3 regions of the Streptomyces sp. NPDC059917 genome follow, and region 1 is predicted to be linked to each of the others. Evidence: riboswitches for the same ligand, from Rfam matches in the RefSeq annotation. Region 1 holds a riboswitch; each other region holds the start of a gene.
The links. A riboswitch is a leader RNA that binds a small molecule or an ion and turns the genes downstream of it on or off. The one in region 1 is predicted to bind cobalamin.
Positions count from the first base shown of each region.

Region 1 (7,159 bases):
TACCAACAGGTCGGCACGGGCGCGGCGTACGGCGGCCCGGCCCCGCTGGAGGTCGGCGTGTACCTCTGGGACCACGACGCCTCCTCGGCCGATGACCTGGTCGCCCGGGGCACGGTCGCCTGGGACCCCTACACCGACCGTCCCGGCACCCGGACCAGCGACTTCTACGGGGACGACGACGGGCACGTCAAGGTGACCTGGACGGTCACCTGCCCCTGAGGCGGGGCGCGCCCCGGGCCACCCCCGGGTCACCCGCGGTCCTCCCGTTCTTCACCCAACTCCCTTACTCTCCAGCCGACTTGCCGCCGCACCGGCGTCGGCTGGACCCGTAGGGGAGAAGCCCATGAATGCCCGCAACCGGACGGCCGCCGTCGTCACCGCCGCCCTCGTCGCCGTCCTCGCCCTCACCCCGGCCGCGGCCGGCGCCGCCCCCGCGCCGACCGCGGTCCCCGGCGCCGGCCTGCCCTTCGCCGGATCCACCGGCGTCGGGGTGCACAACGCCTACGAGAAGGCCAAGTACCCCTACTTCGCGGATGCGTTGGACTCCGGCGCCGCGATGCTCGAACTCGACGTGTGGACCAACTTCTTCGGCAGCTCCTGGCGGGTCTCCCACAGCAATCCGATCGGCAACGACAACAACTGCGAGAACGCCACCACCCCCGCCCAACTGCGCACCAAGTCCCGCAACCAGAACCTCGCGGGCTGCCTCGCCGACCTGCGCAGCTGGCACGACGCGCACCCCGGCCACCGCCCGATCATCCTCAAGATGGAACTCAAGGACGGCTTCGCCGCGAACCTGGGCCGCGGCCCGGCCGACCTCGACGCACTGCTCGGCGCGCGCCTGGGCGACGCGCTCTACCGGCCCGGCGACCTGGCCGCCGGCCACCCCGACCTGGACAGCGCCGCGCGCGCCGGAGCCTGGCCGAACCGCTCCGACCTCGCCGGGAAGTTCCTGATCGAGCTGATCCCGGGCACCGTGGAGGAGGGCAACGGCGCCGACACCCTCTGGACCGACCGCGAGTACGCCACCCACCTGCGCACCCTGGCCGCCGCCGGACGGCTCGGCCAGGCCGCCGCCTTCCCCGCGGTGCACCGGGCGGAGGCCGGTGATCCCCGCACGCGCTACGCCGATGCCACGCTGCGCCCCTGGTTCGTGGTCTTCGACGGGGACGCGAGCGCCTACACCGCGCCCGCCGTCGACACCGGTTGGTACGACCGCAACCACTACCTGCTGATCGCCACCGACGCGCAGGGCGTCGCGCCCGCCATCGACGGCACCCGGCCCACCGAGGCGCAGGCCCGCGACCGGGTCGCCCTGCTCGCCGGGCAGTACCACGCCTCCGTGGTCTCGGCCGACTGGTACCCGCTGCCCGCCGTGCTGGCGAGCGTGGTGCCGCGCGGCTGACCGCCCGCCGCAGGGCCGCCCGCGCGGACGGCCGGTCCGGCCCGCCGGGTCACGGACCGTCCAGCATCCCCGCGACCTGCTCCACGGTCAGGCAGGGCAGGGGGGCCAGGATCCGGGCGACCTGGGGGGCGAAGGTCTTCGAGGCCGCCAGCGCCTCGGCGGCCGGGCCGTCCGCGAGGATCTCGCCCCGCGCCATCAGCACCGCCCGGTCGGCCGCCCGCACGGCGAACTCCACGTCGTGCGTGGCGATCAGCACCGCCGTGCCCCGAGCCGCCAGCTCGTCGACGATCCGGATCAGCGCCGCCTTGGCGCGGTGGTCCAGGCCGCGCGTCGGCTCGTCCAGCAGCAGCACCCCCGGCGTCGCGGCGAGCCGGACGGCCAGGACGAGGGCCAGCTTCTGGCCCTCGGAGAGGTCCCGCGGGTGCATGGCGTCGTCGACCCCGGGCGCCAGCAGGTCCAGCAGCTCCCGCGCGGGTCTCGCGCCGGAGGCCGCCGACTCCGCGTCCGCCTGGCCGAGTTCCTGGCGTACGGTCACCCGGCTCAGCAGGTCGGTCGGCGTCTGGGTGACCATCGCGACCAGGTGCCGGACCTCGGCGGCCGGAAGGGTCCCCGGGTCCCGGCCGCCCTCGCCGCCGACCGTCACCGTGCCGGAGCGCCGCGGCCCCGACCCGTGCAGGGCGTGGAGCAGCGAGGACTTGCCGCAGCCGCCGGGTCCCATCAGGGCGGTGACCTCCCCGGCGCGCAGCACCAGGTCCACCTCGTGCACCGCGGGCAGCCCCATGTGCGTCACGGTCAGCCCGTCGGCCCGCAGGGCTTCGCCCCCGCCCGTCGGCGCGGCGGGGCGCACCGGCGCCGGTACCCGCCCGGCCAGCCGGGCCCGCAGCGGGGCCGCGGCCGGGCGCGCCTCCCGGTCCGACAGCGGCAGCGGGGACCAGCCCGCGAGCCGCCCCAGCTCGACCACGGGCGGCGCGACCGTCGACGTACGGAAGACGTCGGCGGGCCGCCCGGACACCACGGTCCCGTCACCGGGCAGGTGGATCACCCGGTCCGCGTACTGCGCGACCCGCTCCAGCCGGTGCTCGCAGAGCAGCACCGTCATCCGCAGGTCGCGCACCAGGCGGGTGACGACCGCCAGCACCTCCTCGGCCGCCGCCGGGTCCAGGGCGGAGGTCGGCTCGTCCAGCACCAGCACCCGGGGGTGCGCGGTCAGGACGGAACCGATGGCCACGCGCTGCTGCTGGCCGCCGGAGAGCTCGTGCAGCGGCCGGTGGCGCAGCCCGGTCAGGTCCAGCAGGGCGAGGGTCTCCTCGATCCGCCCGCGCCGCACCGCCGCGTCCACGGAGAGCTGTCCCATCGCGTAGGCCAGCTCCTCCTCGACGGTGTCGGTGACGAAGCCGTCGAGCGGATCCTGGCCCACCACGCCGACCAGGTCGACGAGTTCGCGCGGTGGATGCTCGGCCGTGTCCCGGCCACCGACGGTCACCCGGCCGTACAGGGTGCCGCCGGTGAAGTGCGGGACCAGTCCGTTGACCGTGCCCAGCAGGGTCGACTTGCCGACGCCGGTGCGCCCGACGACCAGGCACAACTCGCCTTCCTCGACGGTCAGGTTCACGTCCCGCAGCACTGATCGGGGCGCGTCGTCGTACTTCACACTGACGTTCTCGAAGCTGATCACGGGGATTCCTTGGCGGTGCGGACCAACTCTGGGGCTACAGAGGTCGGTTGAGGTAGCTCGGATGGTAACCGACACCCCTGACCGGGAGTACCCGGCAAAACCGACCGCTTCCCGCGCCGAAGGAATCCCCGTGGCCCACCGCTAGAAGGAGGTCCAGGTGAAGGCGACCTCGTCACCCGTCTTGATCTTGAACTGGCAGCCGCCGACCGGGGTGGAGACCCCGTTCACCGAGATGTTCCAGTACGCCGCGCCCCCGCCGGAGACGTTCTTGACGGTGTCCACGGAGAAGTCGTCGAACGACGCGTACCAGGTGCCGTCCCAGCCGAAGTGGCGCTGGCGGGCCGCGTCGTCGAGGGCGGCGGTGGGCGTGGGGACCGGGCTCGGGTTCTGCGCGCCGTTGGTGCCGTCGCACTTGTGGGTGCCGCCGGTCGCGGTCGTCACCTCGTGCCCCTTGGTCAGCACCAGGCCCTTGAAGAGGTTGCCGTCGGGGCCCTGCACGGTGAGCCGCACCAGGACCGGGGCGTTGGTGCGGGCGGCGGTCGTGTGGGCGACGGCCGGAGCGGCGGCCGTCAGTGCCAGCCCGAGGGCGGCGGCGGTGACGGCGGTACGGCGTATGAGCATGCTGCGCATGGCGGGGTGCCTTTCTTCGCGCTGTAGTCCATGACAGTGGAAGCTTTCGGCGTGCCGTGGCAGGTGCTCCGACTCGCGGCCCGCCGCCCCGAGGGGCGGCGGGCCGCACACGGTTGCAGGTCAGCGCCGGATTCGCACCGGCTTCCCCTGGTCACGCACGCATGAAGTTATCGGGGTCATCATAGGGGCACGCCGGGTCAGGGCGAGGGGCTCACCTGCACGGTGGTCAACGCCCCGCCCGAGGCCTCCTTGACCACCGCGATCCGGGTCCCGGTGTCCGGCACCTTCACCCCGACCTGCGGCAGATCGGCGTTCCAGTAACTGCCGTGCCGGTCGTCGAAGACGGACACGCCCGGCCGCGCGGGCACCACCAGCGGCGTCCCCGCCTTGTGCAGCACGATCCGGTCGCTCGGCCGCAGCGAGAAGGTCGCGTCGAAGGTCTGCGCCCGCGCGTTGACGAGCGATCCGTCGGTGAACCGCAGCGCCTCGGGCCGGGCGTCGACCGGCAGCAGCAGGCCCCCGCCGGGGTGGGCCTTGGTGGTGTTGTCGCTGTACGCGGTGTCCCACAGCCAGATCAACACGCCCTGCTGGTAGGGGTAGAACTCCACGGAGTCGTCGCCCTGCCCGAAGTTGTACGGTCCCGTCCTGAGGTACTCGCCGAAGCCGGTGTAGCGCCGGTTCTCCACCACGTAGGCGCGCGGGTGCTGCTCGGTTCCGTAACGGCCCTCGGTGCGCGACCACTTGATCGCCGTCCAGCCGTTCGCCCCCTGCTCCGCGCCGTCGCGCAGCAGCTCGCGGCCGTCCGCGGTGATCCGCAGGTCGTCGAAGGCCACGCCCTTGCCGTGGGTGTTGCTGTCCGAGGTCACCCGCAGCCGCAGCGAGACGCTCCTGCCCGCGAAGGCGCCCAGCGGCACGCCGAGTTCGGCCCAGCCGCCCGAGGTGCCGGAGATCCCCTTGGCGGGGATCGCGGCGCCGCCGATTGTGCCGGGCAGCGCCGCCCAGGTGGTCCCGCCGTCGGTGGAGGCCTCCACGGTCAGGAAGTCGAAGTCCTTCTCCACGTCGTACCAGACCCGGGCGTCGAGCCGGGCGGGCGCGCCCGCCGGGACCCCGGTGAGGTCGACCGTGCGCGTGAGCGTGTTGTCCATGAAGTCGCCGGTGCCGCTCCACCACTGGGCCGCGCCCTCGTAGGGATCGGCCAGCTCGGTACGGGTCACCGAGGGCGGCAGGTGCACCAACAGGGCCTGTGGATCATCGGTGTTGTAGCCGGAGACGCCGAGGACGGCCTTGGTCCTGCGGCCCGCGTCGGCCTCGGTGTACTCGAGCCAGCCCAACTGGAGCTTGCTCCAGGCGTCCAGGTCCCCGGGGAAGGCGCCGGTGGTGCCCCGGCCCTTGCCGAGGTAGGAGGCCGAGGACATCAGCGACCAGAAGTTGACGCTGTTGTCCCCGTCCGAGCTGTACATGTCGGGCAGGCCCAGGTCGTGGCCGAACTCGTGGGCGAAGAGCCCGACCCCGCTGTTCTCGCCGCCGGTCAGGTAGTCGCCCGCCCAGATCCCGGTGTCGCCGACCGGGGTGCCGCCCGCCTTGTTGCCCGCGGGGCCCGCGGTGCCGGCCTGGTCGTAGTACGCGAACCAGCGGTGCGCCCAGACGGCGTCCTTGCCCTGGGCGCCGCCGCCCCAGGTCTGGTCCTTGCCGGCGTGCACGATGACGAGGTGGTCGAGGTAGCCGTCGGGCTCGTTGAAGTTGCCGTCGTGGTCGGCGTCGTAGCGGTCCCACACGTCGTACTCGGCCAGCTCGGCCTTGATCTGGGCCGCCGTGCGCCCCTTGGCGACCTCGCCCCGGTACCAGGCGTCGGTGGCGTCGCGGACCAGGTCCCAGTTGGTGCGGCACTGGCCGGGCTCGGCGCAGTTGTCCGTGCCGTAGCGGGCCTCGTTCCAGGGGAGCTTGACCCAGCCGCTGACCTTGCCGTCCATGTCGTAGCGGCCGGAGGACTGGAGGCCGTAGTAGGAGCGCAGGCTGACCGCGCCGGGGGCGTCGGAGAAGAACTGCTGCTGGTAGGAGGCCTGGCTGAAGTCCTTGCGCCACAGGGTGTGGTTGTCGCTGGCGCCGGGCTTGGGGATGGTGTTGTGCCGGGGGCCGGGCGTGCCGCCGAAGCGCGGCTTGCCCTCGTACTGCGTGGTGGTGTCCACCTGGTCGCCGAACTCGGCCAGGATCACGAACACCTTGTCCTTGCGCTCCTGGGCCAGCTCCACGTAGCGCTTGCCGACCTTGGCGGTGCGCGGGAGGGTGCCGTCCGGCTCGGCCCGCAGGGCTCCGGCCCCGGCGCCGGGGCCCGCCGCGATCTCTTCGAGGGCCTGGCGGCGCAGGGCCTGGCGCTGGAGTTCCAGGGGTGCGGGCGGCGGGGCGGCCGCCTGCTCGGCGGCGGTGATCCGTGGTCCGGGGGCGGGTGGGACCGCGGCGAGCGCGGTGGGGGAGAGCGCGGGGGTGGCGAGGAGGGCGAGGGCTATCGCCGCTCCTGCCGCGACGAGTCTGCGCAACGTGGCTGACCTTTCTGGGAGTTCGGCCGGGGCGCAGGTAATATTTCACATGTCACAGGTCACGCATAGGGGTCGCGTGGTCCCGTTCCCCGCCGCCCGGCGGCCACCCCGCTTGCGCCCTCACCCGCTGCGCAGCGCCACCGCCGCGCAGTGCCCCTCCGGCACCAGGACGTCCGTCAGCGCCCAGTCCGCGAGCCGGGCCGGAACGGGCCCCGAGCCCACGTAGTCGGCCGCCGGGTCCTCCGAGAGGCCCACCCCCAGCCCCTTGAGGTACGCCTCCTTGCGCGTCCAGACCCGGGTGAAGGCCAACGGCCGCTCCGCGGCGGGCAGCACCGCCAGCTCGGCCGCCTCGCGCGGGTGCAGCACGTCCGCCGTCTCGGCGATCGTGCGCGCCGAGGGCACCTCCTCCACGTCCACCCCGACCGGGACGGTCGCGAAGGCCAGCAGGCTCAGCCCGTGGCAGTGCGAGAGCGAGAAGTGCAGCGCCCCGCCGGGCAGTACGGGCCGCCCGTGCGGCTCCTGGCAGTGCGCGCAGGGCGCCCGGTCCACCGTCACCGCCCGCGGGGCGATGCCGAGGTAGGCACCCAGCAGGCGGCGCAGCGCCACATGGGCGCAGACGTACGCGTCACGGTCCGCCGCCCGGACGAACTCGGCGGCCCGGGCCAGCTCCTGCGCGTCCAGCGTGCCGGGCGCGTGCCGGGCGGCGTGCGCCCGGTATCCGGTGGTGTCCACCAACCACAGGTCGGGGCCCGCGGGCAGCAGCGCGGCCCGTGCCGGACCGGGATCCGACAGCCGGGACGGCACCAACAGGCCGACCGAGGGCGGGGATTCGGTGCGGGTCGTCATCATCGTCATCGCTCCTCCTCACACGGACGCGGGGACGGGAGCGGCGGCGGGGAGGGCGGCGCTCTCGGC
Region 1 covers NZ_JBHWLC010000016.1:1,417-8,575, reverse strand. Annotated here, with positions in the region: gene ACFWAR_RS11880 (esterase/lipase family protein) at 1-219, shown strand, start outside; gene ACFWAR_RS11875 (phosphatidylinositol-specific phospholipase C domain-containing protein) at 344-1,405, shown strand; gene ACFWAR_RS11870 (ABC transporter ATP-binding protein) at 1,455-3,080, opposite strand; gene ACFWAR_RS11865 (DUF4430 domain-containing protein) at 3,222-3,710, opposite strand; cobalamin riboswitch at 3,751-3,900, opposite strand; gene ACFWAR_RS11860 (immune inhibitor A domain-containing protein) at 3,908-6,244, opposite strand; gene ACFWAR_RS11855 (4'-phosphopantetheinyl transferase family protein) at 6,365-7,099, opposite strand; gene ACFWAR_RS11850 (MFS transporter) at 7,109-7,159, opposite strand, start outside.

Region 2 (7,159 bases), on a different contig from region 1:
CGATCCGGGCTTCTTCGCGGAGCGGGACGGCGCGCGCACCCTCGCGGACCTGCGCGAGGCCCTGGCCGACGACATCACGGCCGCCCGGGTCTCGGCCTCCGAACTGGCCGAGCTGGTCCAGCGGTTGCCGGCCCTCGCCGGGGTCCTGCTCGACCTGGGGCGGCGCAACGTGGCCCTGACGGAGCGGCTCGCGGACGCCGCGGACGGCAGGGCCGGGGGGACCGTCGGCGGACCCCGGCCGCCGCACGAGGAGATCCGCGAGTTCTTCTACCGCCGCCAGAACTACCTCCACGACACCGATCTCGCGGCCGAGGCCCTGGCGAAGGCGATCGGCATCCGCCCCGGCGGCGTACTGCCCGCCCTCGCGGACCGGCTGGCCGAGCGGCACGGCGTACGCCTGGCCCCGGACGCCGACCGGCTGCACCGCTACGACCCCGCGCGGCGGACCCTGCACCTGTCGCCGCGCCTGCTCCCCGGGCAGCAGGCGTTCCGCATGGCCACCCAGCTCGCGCTCCTCGAACACGGGGCGGGTCTGTCCGCCCTCGCCTCGGAGGACTTCGAGGCGGGCTCGGCCGCTTGGTCGCTGGCCCGCATCGGCATCGCGAACTACTTCGCCGCGGCGCTGGTGCTCCCGTACCCGGCCTTCCACGCGGCGGCCGAGGAGGAGCGCTACGACATCGAGAAGCTCACCGTGCGCTTCGGCCTGGGTTACGAGACGGTCTGCCACCGCCTCAGCACCCTCCAGCGGCCGCGCCTGCGGGGCGTCCCGTTCTCCTTCGTCCGCGTCGACCGGGCCGGGAACATGTCCAAGCGGCAGTCCGCCACCGGCTTCCACTTCTCCCGGGCGGGCGGCACCTGCCCGCTGTGGAACGTCTACGAGGCCTTCGCCGCCCCCGGCCGCATCCACGTCCAGATCGCCGCCATGCCCGACGGCGCGCGCCACCTGTGGACCGCCCGGGCCGTCACCCGGCACCGCGGCGGTTGGGGCGAGCCCGGCAAGACCTTCGCGATCGGCCTCGGGTGCGAGATCCGGCACGCCTCCCGCCTGGTCTACTCCGACGGGCTCGACCTCGCCAACGCCTCGGCCGCCACGCCGATCGGCATGGGCTGCCGCCTCTGCGAACGCCTCGAATGCCCCCAGCGCGCCGCTCCCCCGCTCGGGCGAACGCTCGCGGTGGACGAGAACAGCAGCACCTTCGTGCCCTACCCGGTCGTCACCGAGGGCGATTGAGCGGGCCGGTCGCCCGCCCGGGCCGGTGGGCGTGGCGGGGGCGGCGGGGGTGGACTTACTAGGACGTCCAACTATATGTTCGTGGCACAAGGTCCGCGGTGCAGGGAAGCCGGTGTGAATCCGGCACGGTCCCGCCACTGTGACCGGGGAGTGTGCTGCCCTCCACACGCCACTGACGCTGTCACGTCGGCGAGGCGGACGGCACGCGGTGATCCGGGAGTCAGGTTACCGGCCGCGGAACGTTCCGTGTTGTCCACGAGGATGGAGCAGACACGCATGGCACCGGTCCGTACCCACGACCCTGGTGATCCGGCGGAGCGAGCGGCGACCCCCGCGCTCTAGCTCTCGGGCCGCCCCCGGCAGCCCTGTCCCACGGCACCCCACGCGACGGACCCGAACCGGGTCCGGTCGCCGGTGCGCCGTGCCGTCCCCGGATCCTCACCTGACGAGAGCAGGCTCCCATGGTCCGCGAACTCACCCATTTCATCGGCGGAAAGCACACCACCGGCACGTCCGGCCTCTTCGCCGACGTCCACGACCCCAACACCGGCGCCGTCCAGGCCCGGGTCCCGCTCGCCGGACGCGCCGACACCGAGGCCGCCATCGCCGACGCCGAGGCGGCGCAGCGCGAGTGGGGCGAGTGGAACCCGCAGCGCCGCGCCCGTGTACTGCTGCGCTTCCTGCAACTGATCGCGGGCGAAAGGGAGTCACTGGCCCGACTGCTGTCGGCCGAACACGGCAAGACCGTCGCCGACGCCCACGGCGACATCCAACGCGGCCTGGAGGTGGTCGAGTTCGCCGCGGGCATCCCCCACCTCCTCAAGGGCGAGTTCACCGACAACGCCGGGAGCGGCATCGACGTGCACTCCCTGCGCTCACCGCTCGGCGTCGTCGCGGGCATCACCCCCTTCAACTTCCCCGCGATGATCCCGCTGTGGAAGGCCGCCCCCGCGCTCGCCTGCGGCAACGCCTTCGTCCTCAAGCCCTCGGAGCGGGACCCCTCCGTACCCCTGCGCCTCGCCGAGCTGTTCCTCGAAGCGGGGCTGCCGCCCGGCGTGTTCAACGTGGTCAACGGCGGCAAGGAGGCGGTCGACACGCTGCTGACGGACCCCCGGGTGCAGGCGCTGGGCTTCGTCGGCTCCACGCCGATCGCCGCGCACATCTACGCCACCGCCGCCGCCCACGGCAAGCGCGCCCAGTGCTTCGGCGGCGCCAAGAACCACATGATCGTGATGCCGGACGCCGATCTCGACCAGGCCGTCGACGCCCTCATCGGGGCGGGCTACGGCTCGGCCGGTGAGCGCTGCATGGCGATCGCCGTCGCCGTCCCCGTCGGCGAGGAGACCGCCGACGCGCTGGTCGCCCGCCTGGGGGAGCGCATCGCCACCCTGCGGATCGGCCGCTCCGACGACGCCGACGCCGACTTCGGCCCGCTGGTCAGCCGGGACGCGCTGGACCGGGTCCGGCGCTACGTCGACATCGGGGTCAACGAGGGCGCCGAACTCGTCGTCGACGGGCGCGGGTTCACCCTGCCCGGGCACGAGAACGGCTTCTTCGCCGGGGCCTCCCTCTTCGACCGCGTCACCCCGCGGATGCGGATCTACCGCGAGGAGATCTTCGGCCCGGTGCTGTGCGTCGCCCGTGCGGCGGACTACGAGGAGGCACTGCGGCTGCCCACCGAGCACCCGTACGGCAACGGCGTCGCGATCTTCACCCGCGACGGGGACACCGCCCGCGACTTCACCCGCCGCGTCGGCGCCGGCATGGTCGGCGTCAACGTGCCCATCCCGGTCCCCGTCGCCTACCACACCTTCGGCGGCTGGAAGCGGTCCGGCTTCGGCGACCTGGGCCAGCACGGCCCCGACTCGATCCGCTTCTACACCCGTACCAAGACCGTCACCTCGCGCTGGCCCTCCGGGGCCAAGGAGGGCGCGAGCTTCACCATCCCGACGATGGGCTGAGCCGGTGACCACCACACTGACCCCCGATCAGCTCGCCCTCGCCGAGGTCACGCTCGACTTCGCGCAGGAGCAGCTCGGTCCGTACGCCGTCGGCTGGGACCAGGACAAGCACTTCCCGGTGGACGTGCTCCGCAAGGCGGCCGACCTCGGACTCGGCGGCGTCTACGTCCGCGAGGAGCACGGCGGTTCGGGCCTGAGCCGCGCCGACGGCGTCCTCGTCTTCGAGGCCCTCGCCACCGGGTGCCCCTCCATCGCCGGATACCTGTCCATCCACAACATGGTCGCCTGGATGATCGACCGCTACGGCGACCGCGTCCAGCGCGACCGGTGGCTCCCCGCCCTGTGCTCGGCCCGCTCGCTCGGCAGCTACTGCCTGACCGAACCGGGCGCCGGGTCGGACGCCGCCGCGCTGCGCACCCGGGCCGAACGGGTGGGCGACGACTACGTCCTGAGCGGGGTCAAGCAGTTCATCTCGGGTGCGGGCGCCGCCGAGGTGTACGTCGTCATGGCGCGCACCGGCGGTGAGGGTCCGGGCGGGATCTCCGCCTTCGTGGTCGAACGCGACGACCCCGGCGTCTCCTTCGGCCCCAACGAGCGCAAGATGGGCTGGAACGCCCAGCCCACCCGGCAGGTGGTCCTCGACGCCGTCCGCGTGCCCGCCGACCGACGGCTCGGCGCCGAGGGCGACGGTTTCCGCATCGCCATGAACGGCCTGAACGGCGGCCGTCTGGGCATCGCCGCCTGCTCGTTGGGCGGTGCGCAGAGCGCACTGGACCGCAGCCTGGCGTACCTGGCCGACCGGGAGGCCTTCGGGGCCCGGCTGTTGGACGCGCAGGCGCTGCAGTTCCGGCTCGCCGACATGGCCACCGAGCTGGCCGCGGCGCGCGCGCTGGTCCGCCAGGCGGCCGCCTCGCTGGACCAGGGTGATCCGTTGGCCCCCCAACTGTGCGCGATGGCCAAGCGGTTCGCCACCGACACCGGCTACTCCGTCGTGGACCGGGCCCTGCAACTGCACGGCGGGTACGGCTACCTCAGCGAGTACGGGATCGAGAAGATCCTCCGCGACCTGCGGGTGCACCAGATCCTGGAAGGAACGAACGAGGTCATGCGCATCATCGTCGCCCGCGGACTCACGGAGGCCCTGCGATGAGCCCCACCGCCGCCGAAGGCGCCGATCACGTCCTCCTGCACACCGAGGGGCGGGCCGGGTACGTGACCTTGAACCGTCCCCGGGCCCTGAACGCGCTCACCCACGCCATGGCCCTGCGCATCGACGCGGCGCTGACCGCGTGGGAGCACGATCCGGCCGTCGCGGCCGTCGTGCTGCGCGGCGCCGGCGAGCGCGGCCTGTGCGCGGGCGGCGACATCCGCTCCATCCACGAGGACGCCCGCAGCGGCTCCACCGCCTCGGCGGACTTCTGGCGCGACGAGTACCGGCTCAACGCCCGGATCGCCCGCTACCCCAAGCCGTACGTCGCCCTGATGGACGGCATCGTGATGGGCGGCGGCGTCGGGATCTCCGCCCACGGCAGCGTCCGCATCGTCACCGAACGCTCCCGCGTGGCCATGCCCGAGACCGGCATCGGCTTCGTCCCCGACGTCGGCGGCACCTACCTCCTGACGCTGGCGCCCGGCGAGCTGGGCACCCACCTCGCCCTCACCGGCACGCCGGTCGACGCGGCCGACGCGCTGCTGTGCGGGCTCGCCGACCACTTCGTCCCCGCGGCGCTGCTGCCGCAGCTGGCCACGGACCTCGCCCACACCGACGTGCACGAGGTGCTGGAGCGGTACGTCGTGCCCGCGCCCGGCGGAGTGCTCCGCGCCCGGCGGGAGTGGATCGACCACTGCTACGCGGCGGACACCGTGGAGGAGATCCTGGACCGGCTGCGCGCCAGCGGCGCACCGGAGGCGAAGGAAGCGGCCGACCTGCTCCTGACGAAGTCGCCCACGGCGTTGAAGGTGACCCTGGCCGCGCTGCGCCGCGCCCGGACGCTGGGCCCGCTGGAACGGGTCCTGGAACAGGAGTACCGGGTCTCCTGCGCGGCCCTGAGCAGCCCCGATCTGGTGGAGGGCATCCGCGCGCAGGTGATCGACAAGGACCGCGCGCCGCGCTGGAGCCCTGCCTCGCTCGCCGAGGTCGGTGCCGCCGACGTGGCCCGGTTCTTCGCCCCGCTCGGCGAGCGCGAACTGCGCCTCGCCGTGACCGACTCCCCTCAGGAGGTGCCGTGGTGAGCACGACCGTCGCATTCATCGGGCTCGGGCACATGGGCGGCCCGATGGCCGCCCAGCTGGTCGGGGCGGGACACCGGGTCATCGGATTCGACCTGGTGCCCGAGTCCCTGGCCGCCGCGGCGGCGGCGGGGGTGGAGGCCGCGCCCTCGGCGGTCCGGGCCGCGGCCGAGGCGGACGTCGTCATCACGATGCTCCCCGCGGGCCGCCACGTCCTCTCCCTCTACCGGGAGGAGGGCCTCCTCGCGGCGGCCCGGCCCGGCACCCTGTTCGTCGACTGCTCCACGATCGACGTCGCCGACGCCCGGGCCGCGCACGCGGCGGCCGTCGCGGCCGGTCACCGCGCGCTGGACGCACCGGTCTCCGGCGGGGTGACGGGCGCGCGGGCCGCGACCCTCACCTTCATGGCGGGCGGCGGCGACGAGGAGTTCGCCCGCGCCGAGCCGCTGCTGGCCGTCATGGGCAAGAAGACCGTGCACTGCGGCGCGCCGGGCGCCGGGCAGGCGGCGAAGATCTGCAACAACATGATCCTCGGCATCTCCATGATCGCCGTCAGCGAGGCGTTCGTCCTGGCCGAGCGGCTCGGCCTGGATCACCAGGCGCTGTACGACGTCGCCTCCACGGCGTCGGGTCAGTGCTGGGCGCTGACCGTCAACTGCCCCGTGCCCGGGCCCGTACCGGGCAGCCCCGCCAACCGGGACTACCGGCCCGGCTTCGCGGCTCCTCTGATGGCCAAGGACCTGGGACTGGCGGCGAACGCCCTGCGGGCCGGGAACGTGGACGCGCCCCTGGGCCTCAAGGCCGCCGAGCTGTACGCCGACTTCGCCGCGGGCGAGGGGCGCGAGCTGGACTTCTCGGCGATCGTACGGACGCTGCGTCCCGGGGCCGAAGCCGCGCTCGAAGCCGACACCCGCACCCGGACCCGCACCCACACCGAACAGAACGGAACGACCGCCCCGTGACGCAGACGTACGAGACCATCCTGGTCCAGCGCAAGGGCCGGGTCGCCCTGGTCACCCTGAACCGCCCCCGGGCCCTGAACGCCCTGAACCTCCAGGTCATGACCGAGGTGGTCGCGGCCACCGAGGCCCTGGACCGGGATCCGGAGGTCGGCTGCATCGTCCTGACGGGCTCGGCGAAGGCCTTCGCCGCCGGGGCGGACATCAAGGAGATGCGGCCGCGGAGCTACATGGACATGTACCTCTCCGACTGGTTCACGGCCTGGGACCGGCTCGGCCAGCTCCGCACCCCCACCGTCGCCGCCGTGTCCGGCTACGCCCTGGGCGGCGGCTGCGAACTCGCCATGCTCTGCGACGTCCTGCTCGCCGCCGACACCGCCGTCTTCGGCCAGCCGGAGATCAAGCTGGGCGTCATCCCGGGCATCGGCGGCTCCCAACGGCTCACCCGTGCCGTCGGCAAGGCCAAGGCCATGGAGCTGTGTCTGACCGGGCGCACGATGGACGCCGACGAGGCGGAGCGGGCCGGGCTGGTCTCCCGCGTCGTCCCCGCCGACGCGCTGCTCGCCGAGGCCCACGCGGTGGCGGAGACGATCGCGGGCATGTCCAAGCCCGTGGCGATGATGGCGAAGGAGGCCGTGAACCGCGCCTTCGAGACCACCCTCACCGAGGGCGTCCGCTTCGAACGCCGCCTCTTCCACGCGGTGTTCGCCACCGCCGACCAGAAGGAGGGCATGACGGCGTTCGTGGACAAGCGCCCGCCGGAGTTCGTCCACGGCTGA
Region 2 covers NZ_JBHWLC010000006.1:4,498-11,656, forward strand. Annotated here, with positions in the region: gene ACFWAR_RS05255 (short-chain fatty acyl-CoA regulator family protein) at 1-1,231, shown strand, start outside; cobalamin riboswitch at 1,297-1,483, shown strand; gene ACFWAR_RS05260 (CoA-acylating methylmalonate-semialdehyde dehydrogenase) at 1,693-3,192, shown strand; gene ACFWAR_RS05265 (acyl-CoA dehydrogenase family protein) at 3,197-4,342, shown strand; gene ACFWAR_RS05270 (enoyl-CoA hydratase/isomerase family protein) at 4,339-5,424, shown strand; gene mmsB (3-hydroxyisobutyrate dehydrogenase) at 5,421-6,383, shown strand; gene ACFWAR_RS05280 (enoyl-CoA hydratase) at 6,380-7,159, shown strand.
Region 2: another riboswitch for cobalamin. It lies ahead of ACFWAR_RS05260 (CoA-acylating methylmalonate-semialdehyde dehydrogenase); the one in region 1 lies ahead of ACFWAR_RS11865 (DUF4430 domain-containing protein).

Region 3 (7,159 bases), on a different contig from region 1:
GTGAGCAGCCGGGACAACTCGGCGGAGGTCGCCGGCAGCGTCCCCGTGCACCCCGGTTGCCGTTCCTGTCTCCCGTTCGGATCCCCCATCGGCACGATGCCCCCCATTGCATGCGTGGCCCAGCGCGGCGCCAGGGTTGATTCGAGCCGCGTGCGGTCGATTATGCGCCAGTTGTGCCGTAAGGCCAGGGGAATTTCGCATTCCGTACCGGGTGTTGACCGTCCCCCGGCCGTCGAGACGCTCTGCGTAGTCGGCGTGGTCCCCGTGACGTACGTGCCCGGCCCGACCGGAGGGGGAACGGTTGTCCGGATGTCGGGAATCGGCTCTACTGCTGTGCAGCCCCGGACACGGGCACGTTCCGGAAAGGGGACCAGGATGAGTGCGCAGCGACCGGGCCGACCCTTATCGCACCGGCGCCGACCGGGCCCGCGCGGCGGCCGGATGCTGCTGGCCGCGCTCGTCGCGGGCTTCCTCCTCGTCGGGGTGTTCGCGGCGACGGGCCTCGCCTGGGACCCCTTCTCCGCGGGTGACCGCCGCGGCCGCTCGGCCCCCGACATCGGCGCGCCCTGGTCCGTCGGACCCGGGGACCGCGGCGGCTCTCCCGGTGCTCCGGGGAGCGCGGCCCCCGACGCGAGCCCGGACCCCGACGCGTCCAAGGGCGCGGGCGCCGGGGGCGCGGCGGACGGCGGCGGACGGCCCGCCGGGGCCCTGCCCTTCGACCTGCCGGACGCCACCGCGCTGCGCGCCGGCAAGAAGCTGGTCTTCGCCCACTACTTCACCCCCTACCCGCTCTCCCTCGACAACGCGAGCGCGGACGGCGACTACTACACCCGCAACTACCTCGCCCCGGCGGGGGAGAACGGCAAGCACGAGCGCTACGGCGGGCTGCTGCGCGACCGGCCGTTGCCCGTGCCGCCCCAACAGGGCGACTGGGAGCTGGCCAACCTCCGCCAGGAGGTGCGCACGGCCCGCGCCGCCGGGATCGACGGCTTCACCCTCGACCTGCTCTCCCTCTCCGGCCCCAACTGGGACCGCGCCAACCTCCTCATGGAGGCGGCCCGTTCGGTCGACCCCGCCTTCAAGATCATGCTGATGCCGGACATGACCTCCCTCAAGACCGACGACCCGGCCGTGCTCGCGACCGCGCTCGCCGCCCTCGCCGCGGCGCCCGCCGCGCACCGCCTGGGCGACGGTCGGCTGGTCGTCTCCCCCTTCAAGGCCGAGGAGAAGGACGTCGCCTGGTGGAGCCGGGTGATCGACCTGCTGAGGTCGAAGCACGGCATCCGCACCGCGTTCGTCCCGCTCTTCCTCGACTTCGCCGCGCACGGCGCGCGGTTCGCGCCCATCAGCTACGGGTTCTCCGAGTGGGGCAGCCGCAGCTACGTCGGCCAGGACGGCGCGGCCGACGACGTCCGGCGCGCGCACGAGGCGGGCAAGATCTGGATGCAGCCGGTCTCCGTCCAGGACGCCCGCCCCAACCAGGGGATCTACGACGAGGCCGGGAACACCGCCACCCTGCGCTCCACCTGGACGCACGCCATCGACGACGGCGCCGACTGGGTGCAGCTGACCACCTGGAACGACTACTCGGAGGGCAGCCAGTTCGCCCCCTCCCTGCACAACGGCCACACCTACCTGGACATCTCCTCCTACTACCTGACCCGGTTCAAGACGGGCTCCTGGCCGCGGATCGTCCGGGACACGCTCTACCTGACCTCGCGCACCCAGTTCGCCGCGGCCGACCCGACCGGGACCCAGTCCCTGGTGATGTCCCTGCGCAAGGGCAGCGCCGCGCCTCGGGACGCGGTGGAGGTGCTCAGCTTCCTGACCGCCCCGGCCACCGTCCGTACCGCGACCGGCGGGGACGCGGACGCCTACGAGGCCCCCGCCGGAGTCCGGTCGCACCTGCTGGAGCTGCGCTCCGGCACCAGCTCGGCCCGGGCGGTCCGCGACGGGGTCACCTCGACCTCGGTCGAGCTGTCGTACCCGGTGGACCGCACGGTCGCGGTCCAGGACCTCCAGTACTACGGGGCGACCAGCGGCCGCACGTCACCGTAGGGACTTTGGGACCCTCTCCCGGGACGAAGGTCACCCAATATCTTGTGGTCGCGCTGGGCGGTCATATCCATATGTAGTGTTGGCCCTGCCGGTTCGGCGGGGCCACGCTCATGTCCGCCCCGACCGAGGCAACAGGGAACCCGATGCGAATCCGGGACTGCCCCGCAACGGTGAGCGCACGCCCTTCCCCCGACGGGGACGGGGCGCCGCGCGAGTCCGACACCTGCCGGCCAACGAACCACACTTCCGTGCCGAGCCTCGTGGGAGGGCTGCCGTGACCGCTGCCGTAGACGCCGTGGAGACCGTGACCGAATACCTGGAGCGCCGGGACTGGAGGGTCAACGCCAACGCCAACCAGGGCTACTCGCTCGGCGGCCTGATCCTGAACGCGGCGGGCAAGGTGACGGCGAACTACTGGCTGGAGCGCGTCTACCCGGCCGAGATCGCCGCCGCCCACCGCGAGGGCGACTTCCACATCCACGACCTGGACATGCTCTCCGGCTACTGCGCGGGCTGGTCCCTGCGCACCCTGCTGACCGAGGGGTTCAACGGGGTCCCCGGCCAGATCGACTCCGGCCCGCCCCGGCACCTGTCCTCGGCCGTCGGCCAGATCGTCAACTTCCTCGGCACCCTCCAGAACGAATGGGCGGGCGCCCAGGCCTTCTCCTCCTTCGACACCTACCTCGCCCCCTACGTCCGCCTCGACGCGATGACGTACGCCCAGGTCAGGCAGTGTGTCCAGGAGCTGGTGCACAATCTGAACGTGCCCTCGCGCTGGGGCACCCAGACCCCCTTCACCAACCTCACCTTCGACTGGACCTGCCCCGAGGACCTGCGCGATCAGGTCCCCGTGATCGGCGGGGTCGAAGCGGACTTCACCTACGGCGAGCTCCAGCACGAGATGGACCTGATCAACCGGGCCTACATCGAGGTCATGACGGAGGGCGACGCCACCGGCCGGGTCTTCACCTTCCCGATCCCCACCTACAACATCACCCGGGACTTCCCCTGGGAGAGCGAGAACGCCGAGCGGCTCTTCGCGATGACCGCCAAGTACGGGCTCCCCTACTTCCAGAACTTCATCAACTCCGAGCTGTCCCCGCACATGATCCGCTCGATGTGCTGCCGCCTCCAGCTCGACCTCACCGAGCTGCTCAAGCGCGGCAACGGCCTCTTCGGCAGCGCCGAACAGACCGGCTCCCTCGGCGTGGTCACGCTCAACTGCGCCCGCCTCGGCCACCTGCACGCGGGCGACGAGGACGCCCTGATGGCCGCCGTGGACCGGCTGTGCGAGCTGGCCAAGGACAGCCTGGAGCTGAAGCGGATCACCGTCCAGGACCTGATCGACGGCGGACTGTTCCCCTACACCAAGCGCTACTTGGGCACCCTGCGCAACCACTTCTCGACCATCGGGGTCAACGGGATCAACGAGATGATCCGCAACTTCTCCGGGGACGCGGACGACATCACCACCGAGGCCGGGCACGCGCTGGCCGTCCGCCTGCTGGACCGCGTCCGCGCCCGCATGGTGGAGTTCCAGGAGCGCACCGGGAACCTCTACAACCTGGAGGCCACCCCGGCCGAAGGGACGACGTACCGCTTCGCCAAGGAGGACCGGCGGCGGTACCCCGAGATCCTCCAGGCGGGCACGGACGCCAACCCCTACTACACCAACTCCTCGCAGCTGCCCGTCGGGTGGACCGACGACCCCTTCGAGGCGCTGGAGCGGCAGGACGAACTCCAGGCCAAGTACACCGGCGGCACGGTCCTGCACCTCTACATGACGGAGCGGATCCCCACCGCCGAGGCCTGCCGGTCCCTGGTGCGCCGCTCCCTGGAGCGCTTCCGGCTGCCCTACCTCACGGTCACCCCGACCTTCTCGATCTGCGCCGAACACGGCTACCTCGCGGGGGAGCAGCCCAACTGCCCGCACTGCGGAGCCGATTGCGAGGTGTGGACGCGGGTCATGGGCTACCACCGGCCGGTGTCCTCCTTCAACATCGGCAAGAAGGGCGAGCACGCCGAGCGCGTCCACTTCCGGCACGTCGGCGGAGCGCCGGGATCCGACACCGGCGCGGGCACGGGCGCAGGAGCGGGAGCCGGGGCGTGATCCGGATCGGCGGCTGGTCGCGGCTGTCCACCTGCGACTGGCCGGGCAAGCTGACCAGCACCGTCTTCTGCCAGGGCTGCCCCTGGCGGTGCGGCTACTGCCACAACCCCGACCTGCTCTCCCCGCTCGCCCCCGCCGCCATCGGCTGGGACGAGGTGCTGCGCCACCTCGCGCGGCGCACCGGCCTGCTCGACGGCGTGGTCTTCTCCGGAGGCGAACCCCTGCTCCAGCGCGACCTGGCCGAGGCGATCCGCGAGGCCCGCGCGCTGGGCCACCAGGTGGGCCTGCACACCGGCGGGGCCTTCCCGCGCCGCTTCGCCCGGCTGCTGGAGGAGGGCCTGCTGGACTGGGTCGGCTTCGACGTGAAGGCCCCGCCCGGCCGTTACGAGCGGGTCACCGGCATCGGTCACGCGGCGGCCTCGGCCGAGGCGAGCCTGCGCCTCCTGCTCGCCTCCGGCGTCCCGCACCAACTGCGCACCACCGTCGATCCGGCGCACCTGGACGCACGGGCCCTGGCGGATCTCGACGGCTGGTTGGCCGAACTCGGCGCCGGGAGTTCGGTCCGCCAGGTGATGCGGCCGTCCGCCGTGGCGTAATTGGCCCTACCGGATCATGCGGTCGCCCCCGCATGATCCGTCGGGGCAGCACCACCGCTGCCACCCGCCGCGCCGCACACCCCGGAGGCACCCGTGACCGAGCCCATCACCCCGTCGGCCTTCCCCGGCGGGGCCGGACTCTTCCGCCTGGACCCGGACATCGCCCACCTCAACCACGGTTCCTTCGGCGCCGTGCCGATACCCGTGCAGGACGCCCACCAGGCCCTGCGCGAGGAGATGCACGCCGATCCCGACACCTTCTTCGTCGGCGTGGGCGACCGGGTGGCCGCCGCCCGGGCCAGGATCGCCGCCCACCTCGACCCGGCCGCCGACCCGGAGGGCATGTCCTTCATCTCCAACGCCACCGAGGGCGCCAACCTGGCCCTGGACGCCCTGCGGCTCGCCGACGGCGAGGAGATCCTGGTCACCGACCACGGCTACGGCACCGTCGTCGAGGCCGCCGCCCGCCGCGCCCCGCTCAACCGCGTCGCCCTCGACCCGGACCTGCCCGACGAGGACGCCGTGCGCGAAGCCGTACTGGCCGGCCTCACCCCGCGCACCAAGGCCGCCGTCCTGGACCACATCAGCTCGCCCACCGCCCGGCTGATCGCCTCCCCGCGGCTGCTCGCCGACCTCGCCGAGCGCGGGATCACCACCATCGTCGACGGCGCGCACGCCCTCGGCATGCTCCCCGAGCCGCTCGCCGCAGGGGCCGACTTCTGGTTCGGCAACCTGCACAAGTGGGGCTACGCGCCCTCGGGCAGCGCGATCCTCTCGATCGCGGACCCGGCGCACCGGGAGCGGATCCGGCCCCTGGTCCGCTCCTGGGAGGACCACCTGGGCTACCCGCGCTCCGTGGAGGGCCGGGCCACCGTCGACTACACCGGCTGGCTCGCCTCCCCGGAGGGCCTGGACCTGCTGGCCGGGCTCGACGCCACCAAGGTACGGGCGCACAACAGCGCCCTGGTCGACTACGGGAGCGCCCTGCTCGCCGAGCTGCCCGGGGTGGTCCCGCTGCCGCACACCGAGGGGCTCGCGATCCGCGCGCTGCGGCTGCCGCCGGGCACCGCGCGGACCCCGGAGGAAGCCCGGGCCCTGCGCGAGGAGATCGCCGCGCGGCTGCGCATCCGGGTCCTGGTCTGGCCCTGGCAGGGCGGGGGCGGCATCCGCCTCTCCGGCCAGATCTACAACCGGCCCGAGGAGTACGAGCGCCTCGCGGCCGAGCTCCCCGCGCTCCTGGGCTGAGCCGGGCGCGGGCACGGGCCGGGGCCGGGCCCGGGCCCGACCCCGACGGTCAGTTCCGGCGGAGCAGGTACGTGTCCATGATCCAGCCCTTGCGGGCCCGGGCCTCCGTGCGCAGCTCCTCGATCCGCCCGGCCACCTCGGCCAGCTTCCCCGAGACCAGGATCTCGTCCTCGGTGCCGACGTAGGCGCCCCAGTAGATGAAGAGGTCCTGGTCGAGGTGGTGCGTGAAGGCGTGCCGGGCGTCCAGCATCACCACCACGTCGTCCACGTCCGCGGGCCAGCCCTCGGCCAGCCGGCGCCCGGTGGTGATCTGGACGGGACGGCCGACCCGGTTGAGGTTGGTGCGGTGGCGGGCCAGCAGCGCGGAGACGCTGCTGATGCCGGGGACCACCTCGTGCTCGAACTCCACCCGGCCCCGCTCCAGCACCTCGTCGAGGATCGCCAGCGTGGAGTCGTACAGAGAAGGGTCGCCCCACACCAGGAACGCGCCCGTCTCGCCCTCGGCGAGGTCCTGCGCGATGAACCGCTCGAACAGCTCGGCCCGCGCACTGCGCCAGCCGTCCACCGTCGGGGCGTACTCCGCCGGAGTGCGGTCCCGGTCGGGGTCGCGGCCCTCCACGAGGCGGTGGTCCGGGCGGGCGTGGGCGTCGAGCATCGCGCGCCGCAGCCCCGTCAGGTCCGCCTTCTCCTCGCCCTTCTCCAGGATGAGGAACGCGTGCGCGGCGCCGATCGCCTTCACCGCCTGGAGGGTGAGGTGGTCCGGGTCGCCCGCGCCTATGCCGATCACTGAGAACTTCTTCACCGGGCCATTCTGCACCCCGCTAAGGTGCGGTCATGCGGGTCGCCCTGTTCGTCACCTGCGTCAACGACGCGCTGTACCCCTCGACGGGGATCGCCGTCGTGCGGTTGCTGGAGCGCCTCGGGGTGGAAGTGGACTTCCCCCCGGGCCAGAGCTGCTGCGGCCAGCCCTCCTACAACACCGGCTACCGGCGGGAGACCGAGCCCCTGCTGCGGCGCACCGCGGCGGCCTTCGCCGGGTACGACCACGTCGTCACGCCCTCCGGGTCCTGCGCCGCGATGCTCCGCGAGCACTACCCCCGGATCGGGCGCAGGGCCGTGGCCGAGGGGCGCGGCGCCGGGCTCGCGGAGC
Region 3 covers NZ_JBHWLC010000079.1:8,778-15,936, reverse strand. Annotated here, with positions in the region: gene ACFWAR_RS32285 (hypothetical protein) at 1-89, opposite strand, end outside; gene ACFWAR_RS32280 (glycoside hydrolase family 71 protein) at 376-2,058, shown strand; cobalamin riboswitch at 2,131-2,304, shown strand; gene ACFWAR_RS32275 (ribonucleoside triphosphate reductase) at 2,333-4,168, shown strand; gene ACFWAR_RS32270 (anaerobic ribonucleoside-triphosphate reductase activating protein) at 4,165-4,764, shown strand; gene ACFWAR_RS32265 (aminotransferase class V-fold PLP-dependent enzyme) at 4,858-6,009, shown strand; gene cobF (precorrin-6A synthase (deacetylating)) at 6,059-6,811, opposite strand; gene ACFWAR_RS32255 ((Fe-S)-binding protein) at 6,844-7,159, shown strand, end outside.
Region 3: another riboswitch for cobalamin. It lies ahead of ACFWAR_RS32275 (ribonucleoside triphosphate reductase); the one in region 1 lies ahead of ACFWAR_RS11865 (DUF4430 domain-containing protein).